DNA from 3 places in the Streptomyces sp. NPDC015130 genome. Region 2 is predicted to be linked to each of the others. Evidence: riboswitches for the same ligand, from Rfam matches in the RefSeq annotation. Region 2 holds a riboswitch; each other region holds the start of a gene.
The links. Region 2 has a riboswitch for thiamine pyrophosphate ahead of thiO (glycine oxidase ThiO). Riboswitches for the same ligand answer to the same signal wherever they lie in the genome.

Region 1: it holds a riboswitch for thiamine pyrophosphate, as region 2 does, so the genes downstream of both, thiC (phosphomethylpyrimidine synthase ThiC) here and thiO (glycine oxidase ThiO) in region 2, are expected to answer to the same signal.
Region 3: it holds a riboswitch for thiamine pyrophosphate, as region 2 does, so the genes downstream of both, ACF08F_RS26690 (thiamine ABC transporter substrate binding subunit) here and thiO (glycine oxidase ThiO) in region 2, are expected to answer to the same signal.

Annotation. Positions count from the first base shown of each region.
Region 1 is NZ_JBIBVC010000001.1:193,105-196,372, forward strand. Features, by position in the region: gene thiC (phosphomethylpyrimidine synthase ThiC) at 1-1,355, opposite strand, end outside; TPP riboswitch at 1,349-1,483, opposite strand; gene ACF08F_RS00925 (YibE/F family protein) at 1,555-2,997, shown strand; gene ACF08F_RS00930 (SsgA family sporulation/cell division regulator) at 3,037-3,268, opposite strand, start outside.
Region 2 is NZ_JBIBVC010000002.1:269,208-272,475, reverse strand. Features, by position in the region: gene ACF08F_RS04550 (thiazole synthase) at 1-495, opposite strand, end outside; gene thiS (sulfur carrier protein ThiS) at 501-701, opposite strand; gene thiO (glycine oxidase ThiO) at 698-1,852, opposite strand; TPP riboswitch at 1,850-1,962, opposite strand; gene ACF08F_RS04535 (NAD(P)/FAD-dependent oxidoreductase) at 2,067-3,268, shown strand, end outside.
Region 3 is NZ_JBIBVC010000014.1:104,586-107,853, reverse strand. Features, by position in the region: gene ACF08F_RS26700 (phosphatidate cytidylyltransferase) at 1-340, shown strand, start outside; gene rlmN (23S rRNA (adenine(2503)-C(2))-methyltransferase RlmN) at 549-1,661, shown strand; TPP riboswitch at 1,691-1,801, shown strand; gene ACF08F_RS26690 (thiamine ABC transporter substrate binding subunit) at 1,885-3,000, shown strand; gene ACF08F_RS26685 (ABC transporter permease) at 3,048-3,268, shown strand, end outside.

The DNA.
Region 1 (3,268 bases), on a different contig from region 2:
TAGCAGAGCATGGCCGTGCCCCACCAGGCGATCATCGCCGCGCCGATGCCGGAGGTGATGTGGTCGTAGGCGGGGGCCACGTCCGTCGTCAGCGGGCCGAGGGTGTAGAACGGCGCCTCCTCGCAGATCTCCTGCTGGAGGTCGATGTTCTCCTTGATCTTGTGCATCGGGACGTGGCCCGGGCCCTCGATCATCGTCTGCACGTTGTGCCGCTTGGCGATCGTGTTCAGCTCGCCGAGCGTCCGCAGCTCCGCGAACTGCGCCTCGTCGTTGGCGTCCGCGATCGAGCCGGGGCGCAGGCCGTCGCCGAGCGAGTACGTGACGTCGTACGCCGCCAGGATCTCGCAGAGCTCCTCGAAGTTCGTGTAGAGGAAGTTCTCCTTGTGGTGCGCGAGACACCAGGCGGCCATGATCGAGCCGCCGCGCGAGACGATGCCGGTCTTGCGGCGCGCGGTGAGCGGCACGTACGGCAGGAGTACGCCGGCGTGCACCGTCATGTAGTCGACGCCCTGCTCGGCCTGCTCGATGACCGTGTCCTTGTAGATCTCCCAGGTCAGCTCCTCGGCCTTCCCGTCGACCTTCTCCAGGGCCTGGTAGAGCGGCACGGTGCCGATCGGCACGGGGGAGTTGCGCAGCACCCACTCGCGGGTGGTGTGGATGTTGCGGCCGGTGGACAGGTCCATGACCGTGTCCGCGCCCCACTTGGTCGCCCAGGTCATCTTCTCCACCTCCTCCTCGATGGAGGAGGTGACGGCGGAGTTGCCGATGTTGGCGTTGACCTTCACCAGGAACCGCTTGCCGATGATCATCGGCTCGATCTCCGGGTGGTTCACGTTCGCCGGGAGCACCGCGCGGCCCGCGGCGATCTCCTCCCGCACGACCTCGGGGGAGACGTTCTCCCGGATCGCGACGTACTCCATCTCCGGGGTGATCTCGCCCCGGCGGGCGTACGCGAGCTGCGTCACCGCCTGGCCGTCCCGGCCGCGGCGCGGCAGGCGCGGGCGGCCGGGGAAGACGGCGTCGAGGTTCTTCAGCCCGCCGCCGCGCGGCGAGGTGTGCTTGATGCCGTCGTCCTCGGGGCGCACGGGACGGCCCGCGTACTCCTCGGTGTCGCCGCGCGCGATGATCCAGTTCTCGCGCAACGGCGCGAGCCCGCGCCGTACATCGGTGTCGATGGTGGGGTCGGTGTACGGACCGGACGTGTCGTACAGCGTCACGTCCTTGCCGTTGGTGAGGTGCACCTGGCGGACCGGGACCCGGAGGTCGGGGCGCGAACCCTCGACGTAGCCCTTGTGCCAGCCCGGCGCGCGGCCGTCCTGGTCGGAGGCAGGCGTGCGTGCATCCTGAATGGTCATGAGACCGATCTCCCTACGCCGGCATTACCCGGTAACAGGTTCGGCGGTCGGCGCAGCCTCCTCCCGTACGTGCGTACGGTGATCAGCGCCCTCTCAGCCCGGTGCTCCGAGCTCCCGCGTGTGCAAAGGTGTCACCACGCTAGCGCCATCCCTGGCGTGCTGAACAGTGGGCCCCCACCGTTCTTGCGATGATCGGTCGGTGACTTCCCCCCAGCAGCCCCCCGAGCCGCACAGCCACGACCCCGGTCCCGACCACGGACAGGGGCAGGGACAGGGACGGGGACACCCAGCCGGCCACGGGCACGCACAAGCGGCAGAACACGGACACGGGCACGGACACGCGAGCGGTCACGGCCACGGGCACAGCCACAGCCACGGCCCCGCCGCCCCCGTCTCCCAGCATCTGCGCAAGGTCATCGCCGCGGTCCTGATCCCCTTCGCCACCGCGGTCCTGGTCGGCCTCGTGGTCCTGTGGCCGGGCGGCACCCCGCCGCACGAGCGCACCGGGGTCGGCTTCGACCGGCAGACCGAGCAGGGCACGGTCGTCTCCGTCGAGCAGGTCGACTGCAAGGACGTGAACGCCGCCCAGGTCCCGCCGACCGGGGACACCTCGACGCCGCAGGGGCGCGAGGCGGTCAACGCCGAGCAGGGGCAGTGCGAGAAGGCGACGATCGAGGTCACGAGCGGCCCGGAGCAGGGGCGTACGTTCACCGAGATCGTGCAGCCCGACGCGCCGCGCCAACTGCACGAGGGGCAGGGCGTGGTGGTGGCGTACGCCCCCGACGCCCCGCGCGACCTGCAGTACTCCGTGACGGACGTGAACCGGAAGCTCCCCCTGACACTGCTCGCCGGGATCTTCGCCGTCGCGGTCGTGGTCGTGGGCCGGATGAAGGGCGTGATGGCGCTCATCTCGCTCGTCGCGAGCTTCCTGGTGCTGACCTTCTTCATCCTGCCGGCGATCCTGGAGGGTTCGAATCCGCTGGTCGTGGCGGTGGTCGGGTCGAGCGCGATCATGCTGATCGCGCTCTACATGTGCCACGGACTCTCGGCCCGCACGTCGGTCGCGGTGCTCGGCACGCTGATCTCGCTGTTGCTGATCGGCCTGCTCGGCTCGCTCTTCATCGGCTGGGCCTCGCTCACGGGCAACACCGACGACAACACCGGCCTGATCCACGGCCTGTACCCGGAGATCGACATGTCCGGTCTGCTGCTCGCCGGCATCATCATCGGTTCGCTCGGCGTGCTCGACGACGTGACGGTGACCCAGACCTCCGCGGTCTGGGAACTGCACCAGGCCGACCCCCGCATGGGGCCGCGCGCGCTGTACCGGGCCGGGATCCGGATCGGCCGCGACCACATCGCCTCGGTCGTGAACACCCTGGTCCTCGCCTACGCGGGCGCGGCCCTGCCGTTGCTGCTGCTCTTCTCGATCGCGCAGAGCAGCATGGGGACGGTGGCCAACAGCGAGCTGGTCGCGGAGGAGATCGTCCGCACGCTGGTCGGCTCGATCGGTCTGGTCGCCTCGGTGCCGGTCACCACGGTCCTCGCGGCACTGGTCGTCTCCGCCGACCGGCCGGCGGCCGACGTCGCCGGGCAGCCCCGGGCGGCGGTACGGGGCGGTCGGCGCCGCCGCGCGAAGTAGGGATCCCGGGTGGGCACCGGGCCCCACGGGCCCGGAGGCTCAGCCGGCGTTCTCCTCCGCGAGGATCCGGCCGAGTGCCGCCTCCAGATTGTCCTCGAAGTCACCGAGTGTCCGTTCCTGACCAAGCGGAACAAGCTTGTCCGTGCGGTCGAGGAAGGCGACCAGCGGCGGAGCGCTGGCCCGGAACAGGGCGCGGTCGCCGCCGACCTGGAGGCGGATGGAGACGTCCGAGAGCCCCTCGGGGTCCGTCGGGGCAATGTGCACGTCCCCG
Region 2 (3,268 bases):
GCGGATGCCGAGCCCCGAGCCGATCGGGGAGCCGAGCGGCATGATCGCCGCGCACCCCACGTCCTCCAGCTTCCGGGCGAGGACCGGGTCGTCGTTGGTGTAGGGGAGGACGGTGAAGCCGTCGTCCACGAGCGTCTCGGCCGCGGCGAGGAGCTCCTCGCCGTCCGGCAGCAGCGTCCGCTCGTCGGCGACGACCTCCAGCTTGATCCAGTCGGTGCCGAGCGCCTCCCGGGCGAGCCGGGCGGTCAGGACCGCCTCGCCCGCCGTGAAACAGCCCGCCGTGTTGGGCAGGACCCGGATGCCGAGCCGCTCCAGGACGGAGAGCACCGAGCCCTGGACCGTCGGGTCGAGCCGCCGCATCGCGACGGTGGTCAGCTCGGTGCCGCTGGCGACCAGCGAGCGCTCCAGGACGTCGAGGCTCGGCGCGCCGCCGGTGCCCATGATCAGGCGGGACGAGAACTCCGTACCGCCGAGGACGAACACGTCGTCGGACATCGCGCTCAGCCTCCCTGCACCGCGGTCAGCACCTCGACGCGGTCGCCCTCGCCGAGGAGCGTCACCGCCCATTCGCTGCGCGGCACGACCGCCTCGTTGACGGCCGCGGCCACCCCGGTCGGGGCCGTGCTCAGGGTCGCGACGAGGGCGTCGAGGGAGACGGGGCCGGTGAGCTCGCGCGCCTCTCCGTTCACGGACACGTTCATGCGGGCTGCTCCAGACGGATCGGCGAGAAACGGCGGGGGGTGAAGGGGCGCGCCTCCTCGGGGAGGGTGCCCGTGGTGAGCAGCTCCGCCATGACGTCGCCAGTGAGCGGGGTGAGCAGCACCCCGTTGCGGTAGTGGCCGGTGGCCAGGTGCAGGCCGGGCAGGGTGGTGGGGCCGAGCAGCGGCGCGTTGTCCGGGGACGCGGGGCGCAGTCCGGCCAGCGTCTCGGTGAGCGGGAGCTCGGTGATGCCGGGGACGAGCTCGTGGGCGTCCCGCAGCAGCTCGTACACCCCGCCGGCCGTGACCGTGGTGTCCCAGCCGAGCTCCTCGCTGGTGGCGCCGACGACGAGCTCGCCGTTCTCGCGCGGTACGAGGTAGACGTGGCTGCCGCGGACGACGGCCCGGACGGTGCGGGAGAGGAAGGGGGCGTACGCGGCCGGGATCCGCAGCCGCAGGACCTGGCCCTTCACCGGGCGGACCGGGGGCAGCACCTCGTCCGGCACGCCCGCGAGCCGCCCGCTGAGGCTGCCCGCGGCGAGGACGACCTGCTCGGCCGTCAGCTCCTCACCGTCGGCGAGGAGGACCCCGCGGGCCCGGTCGCGCACGACCGTCAGGCGCTCCGCGAGGACGCGGTGGAAGACCACCCCGGCCCGCTCGCAGGCGAGGAGCAGCGCGGCGGCCAGTCGGCGCGGGTCGACCTGGTGGTCGCCGTCCACGCGCAGCCCGCCGCGCACACCCGGGGCCAGCATCGGTTCGAGGCGGCGGCAGTCGCGCCCGCTCAGCCACTCCGACGAGAGGCCGCAGCGCGTCTGGAGGGCGTGGAGTTCGCGTAGATGGGCCCGGTCGTCGGCGTCGAGGGCGACGGCCAGGGTCCCGCAGGCGCGGTAGCCCACGTCGTGGCCGGTGGACTCCTCCAGCTCGGCGACGAACGCGGGATAGCGCGCGGCGGAGGCGAGGTTGAGCCCGAGCAGGGTCTCCTCGCCGTAGTGGAGTTCGGTGACGGCGGCGAGCATCCCGGCCGCGACCCGCGCGGCGCCGCCGCCCGGGTCCGGGTCGACCACGGCGGTGCGCAGTCCGCGCCGCGCGGCCCGCCAGGCCGTGACCAGGCCGATGATGCCGCCCCCGACCACGAGGACATCGGAAGAACGCATGGGCGTCCAGCCCCTCCCTTCGCCGGCATGACCCGGATCAGGTTCGTACGGTCGGAGGCCGCCCAGCCTCCCTCTCAGCCCGGTGCGTCCGGGCTCCCGCGAGTGCTTTACGTCCGTCAGACTAGCCTCCGCCCGCGGCCGGCCACAGACCCCTCCCCGGCCGCTCCCCGGCCCCACACTTCCTGACGGTCCGTCAGATGCGTAAGGTGGTCGGGTGAGCGAGCAGAAGCAGGCCCAGCAGCAGGTCGTGATCGTCGGCGCCGGGATGGCGGGGGTGCAGACCGCCGTCGCCCTGCGCGAACAGGGCTTCACCGGCCCCGTCACCCTCATCGGGGCCGAGCCCCACCAGCCCTACGACCGGCCCCCGCTCTCCAAGGCGATCCTCCTCGGCAAGGCAGAGGACTCCGCCTTCGACGTCGACTTCGAGGCCCTCGACGTCGAACTCCGCCTCGGCCTCGACGTCACCGGGCTGCGCGCCGCCGACCACGAGCTCGACACCGAGGCCGGACCCGTCCCGTACGACGTCCTGGTCGTCGCCACCGGCGCCCACCCGATCACCCTGCCCGGCGCCGAGGGCGTCCCCGGGGTCCACCTGCTGCGCACCCTCGACGACGCCGTGCGCCTCGGCCCCGTCCTGGAGCGCCGCCACTCCGTCGTGGTCGTCGGCGCGGGCTGGATCGGCGCCGAGTTCGCCACCGCCGCGCGCGAGGCGGGCTGCGCCGTCACCGTCGTCGAGGCGGCGGACCGCCCCCTCGCCGGAGCCCTGCCCGCCGAGGTCGCCGCCCCCATGGCCGGCTGGTACGGGGCGAACGGCGCCGAACTCCTCACCCACGCGCGCGTGGACACGGTCGAACCCGGCCGGGTCGTCCTCGCCGACGGCCGCGAGCTGCCCGCCGACGCCGTCGTCGTCGGCATCGGAGCCCGCCCCGCCACCGGCTGGCTCGCCGGCTCCGGCATCGCCCTCGACCCGAGCGGCGCCGTCACCGCCGACGAGCGGCTCCGCACGTCCCTGCCCGACGTGTACGCCGTCGGCGACTGCGCCTCCTACCCCTCCGCCCGCTACGGCGAGCGCCTCCTCGTCCACCACTGGGACAACGCCCTCCAGGGCCCGCGCACGGTCGCCGCGACGATCACCGGCGCCGACACCGGCCCGTACGACCCCGTGCCGTACTTCTGGTCCGAGCAGTTCGGCCGCTTCGTCCAGTACGCCGGACACCACGCGGACGCCGACGAGCTGCTGTGGCGCGGCGACCCGGCGGACGACACCTGGACCGTGCTCTGGCTGCGCGCCCGGGTCCCGGTCGCCCTCCTGGCCGTCGGCCGCCCCCGCGACCTGGCCCAGGGCCGCAAGCTCATCGAGACCGCCACCACCGTCGACCCGGCGCGCGCGGCGGACCCGTCCGTCCCCCTGAAGGC
Region 3 (3,268 bases), on a different contig from region 2:
GCGCTTCGGCAAGCACAAGCTGGCTCCGAGGATCAGCCCCGGAAAGACCCGTGAGGGTCTCCTCGGCGCGCTGGCCTTCGCGATGGCGGCGGGCGCGCTGTGCATGGAGTTCATGATCGACGACGGGACCTGGTGGCAGGGCCTGCTCCTCGGTCTCGCGGTGGCGGCGAGCGCGACGCTCGGCGACCTCGGCGAGTCGATGATCAAGCGGGACCTCGGCATCAAGGACATGGGCACGCTGCTCCCGGGCCACGGCGGAATCATGGACCGGCTCGACTCGCTGCTGCCGACGGCGCCGGTGGTGTGGCTGCTGCTGGCGTTGTTCGTCGGCACGAGCTGACCGGCCGGTCGGTTTCGTCCGTCGGAACGGGTTGACGGACAGCGGGTACTCTGGAAGGGCTCGTGGCGCGTGCGCCGCGGGCCCTTCCGTCGTCCTCGCCGCCGCGAGGGCGCTCCAGTGAGGTCTCCTGGCTTCGGCATCGTCATGCCGCGCTGCCCGCCGACGCGGGGCTGTCCGGACCTCGTGCCGTCTGAGGAGACACCCGATCGTGGCCCGTCCAGTGCCCGGAGAACTCACTTTCATCGCCCCCAAGGGAGCCAAGAAGCCGCCGCGGCACCTGGCCGACCTGTCGCCCGCCGAGCGCAAGGAAGCCGTCGCCGCTATCGGCGAGAAGCCCTTCCGGGCCAAGCAGCTGTCCACGCACTACTTCGCGCGGTACGCCCACGACCCCGCCCAGTGGACCGACATCCCGGCCGCCTCGCGGGAGAAGCTGGCCGGGGAGCTGCTGCCCGACCTGATGTCCGTCGTCCGGCACATCTCGTGCGACGACGACACCACCCGTAAGACCCTGTGGCGGCTGCACGACGGCACGCTCGTCGAGTCGGTGCTCATGCGCTACCCGGACCGGGTCACCATGTGCATCTCCTCGCAGGCCGGCTGCGGGATGAACTGCCCGTTCTGCGCGACCGGGCAGGCCGGGCTCGACCGGAACCTGTCGACCGCCGAGATCGTGCACCAGATCGTGGACGGCATGCGCTCCCTGCGGGACGGGGAGGTGCCCGGGGGACCGGCGCGGCTCTCGAACATCGTCTTCATGGGCATGGGCGAGCCGCTCGCCAACTACAAGCGGGTCGTCGGCGCGATCCGCCGGCTCACCGACCCCGAGCCCGACGGCCTGGGCCTCTCGCAGCGCGGGATCACCGTGTCCACGGTCGGTCTCGTGCCGGCCATGCAGCGCTTCGCCGACGAGGGCTTCAAGTGCCGCCTCGCGGTCTCGCTGCACGCCCCCGACGACGAGCTGCGCGACACCCTGGTGCCGGTGAACACCCGCTGGAAGGTGCGCGAGGTCCTCGACGCCGCCTGGGAGTACGCCGAGAAGTCGGGTCGCCGGGTCTCCATCGAGTACGCGCTCATCCGCGACATCAACGACCAGGCCTGGCGCGGCGACCTCCTCGGCCGGCTCCTCAAGAACAAGCGGGTGCACGTCAACCTGATCCCGCTGAACCCGACCCCCGGTTCGAAGTGGACGGCGTCCCGCCCGGAGGACGAGAAGGCCTTCGTCGAGGCCATCGCCCGCCACGGTGTTCCGGTGACCGTCCGGGACACCCGCGGCCAGGAGATCGACGGTGCCTGTGGACAGCTGGCGGCCTCCGAGCGCTGACCTTGTACTCTGAGGTCGAACACATCTCCATATTCCGACAGGGGAGCGCCACAGCGCTGAGAGTGCGGTCACCGTAGGACCGCAGACCCTCTGAACCTTGCCCCGGTCATTCGGGGTAGGAAGTTCGGTCGTTAACTCAAGCTGTTGCGCCCTGCCCGCGTCCGGTTCCGCCGGACGCGGGCAGGGCCGCGTCTCTTCCTGGTCACACCCAGGAGGAATCTCAGTGAGCACCACCATCCCGGCGAGCACGAAGAGAAGGGCCGCCGTCGCGCTCGTCGCGGCGCTCGGCGTCGCCACCCTCGCCGCCTGCGGCACGGAAGCCGTCAAGGACCGCGACGCCGGAAAGTCCGGCGCCCCCGCGCCCAAGACCGTGACCCTCGTGAGCCACGACTCCTTCAACGCCTCCAAGGAGGTGCTGGCGGAGTTCACCGAGGAGACCGGCTTCACGGTCAAGGTCCTGAAGGCCGGCGACGCGGGCGAGGCCGTCAACAAGGAGATCCTGACCAAGGGCTCCCCGCAGGGCGACGTCTTCTTCGGCGTCGACAACACCCTGCTCTCCCGCGCCCTCGACAACGGGATCTTCGTCCCGTACGAGGCGAAGGGCGTCGACCGGGTGCCGGCCACGTACCGCCTCGACAAGGAGAACCGGGTCACGCCGATCGACACCGGTGACATCTGCGTCAACTACGACAAGAAGTGGTTCGCGGACAAGAAGCTGGCGCCGCCGGTGACCTTCGACGACCTGGCGAAGCCCGCGTACAAGGACCTGCTCGTGGTCGAGAACCCCGAGCGGTCCTCCCCGGGCCTCGGCTTCCTCCTCGGCACGGCCGCGAAGTACGGCGACGAGGGCTGGCAGGACTACTGGAAGAAGCTCAAGGCCAACGGCGTGAAGACCGTCGACAGCTGGGAGCTCGCCTACAACCAGGAGTTCTCGGGTTCGGCCGGCGGCAAGCAGGCCAAGGGCGACCGGCCGCTCGTCGTGTCGTACGCCTCCAGCCCGCCGGTCGAGGTGCTGTACGGCGAGCCGCAGCCGAAGGTGGCCCCCACCGGGGTCTCCACCGGCACCTGCTTCCGGCAGATCGAGTTCGCGGGCCTGCTGAACGGGGCGAAGAACCCCGAGGGCGGCAAGGCGCTGATCGACTTCCTGATCTCGAAGAAGTTCCAGGAGGACATGCCGCTCCAGATGTTCGTCAACCCGGTGGCGAAGGACGCGGCCCTGCCGGAGCTCTTCACCAAGCACGGTGTGGTCGTCGAGAAGCCGGAGACCATGGCGCCCGAGAAGATCGCCGAGAAGCGTGACCCGTGGATCCAGCAGTGGTCGTCGCTCGTCCTGAAGTAGGGCGCGGCCCTCGCGACCTGAGGGGGAGCGCGGCGCGGCTGGGCCTGATGGCCCTGCCCGTCGCGTTCTTCGGGGTCTTCTTCGCCTGGCCCGTCGCCTCCATCGTGGAGCGCGGGCTCCGGCCCGACGGCACTTGGGAGTTCGGCCGGATCGGCGAGACGCTGAGCCGGCCGGACATCCTCGACGTGCTCGGGTTCACCGTGTGGCAGGCGCTCGCCTCCACCGGTCTCACCCTGCTCGTGGCGCTGCCCGGCGCCTACGTCTTCGC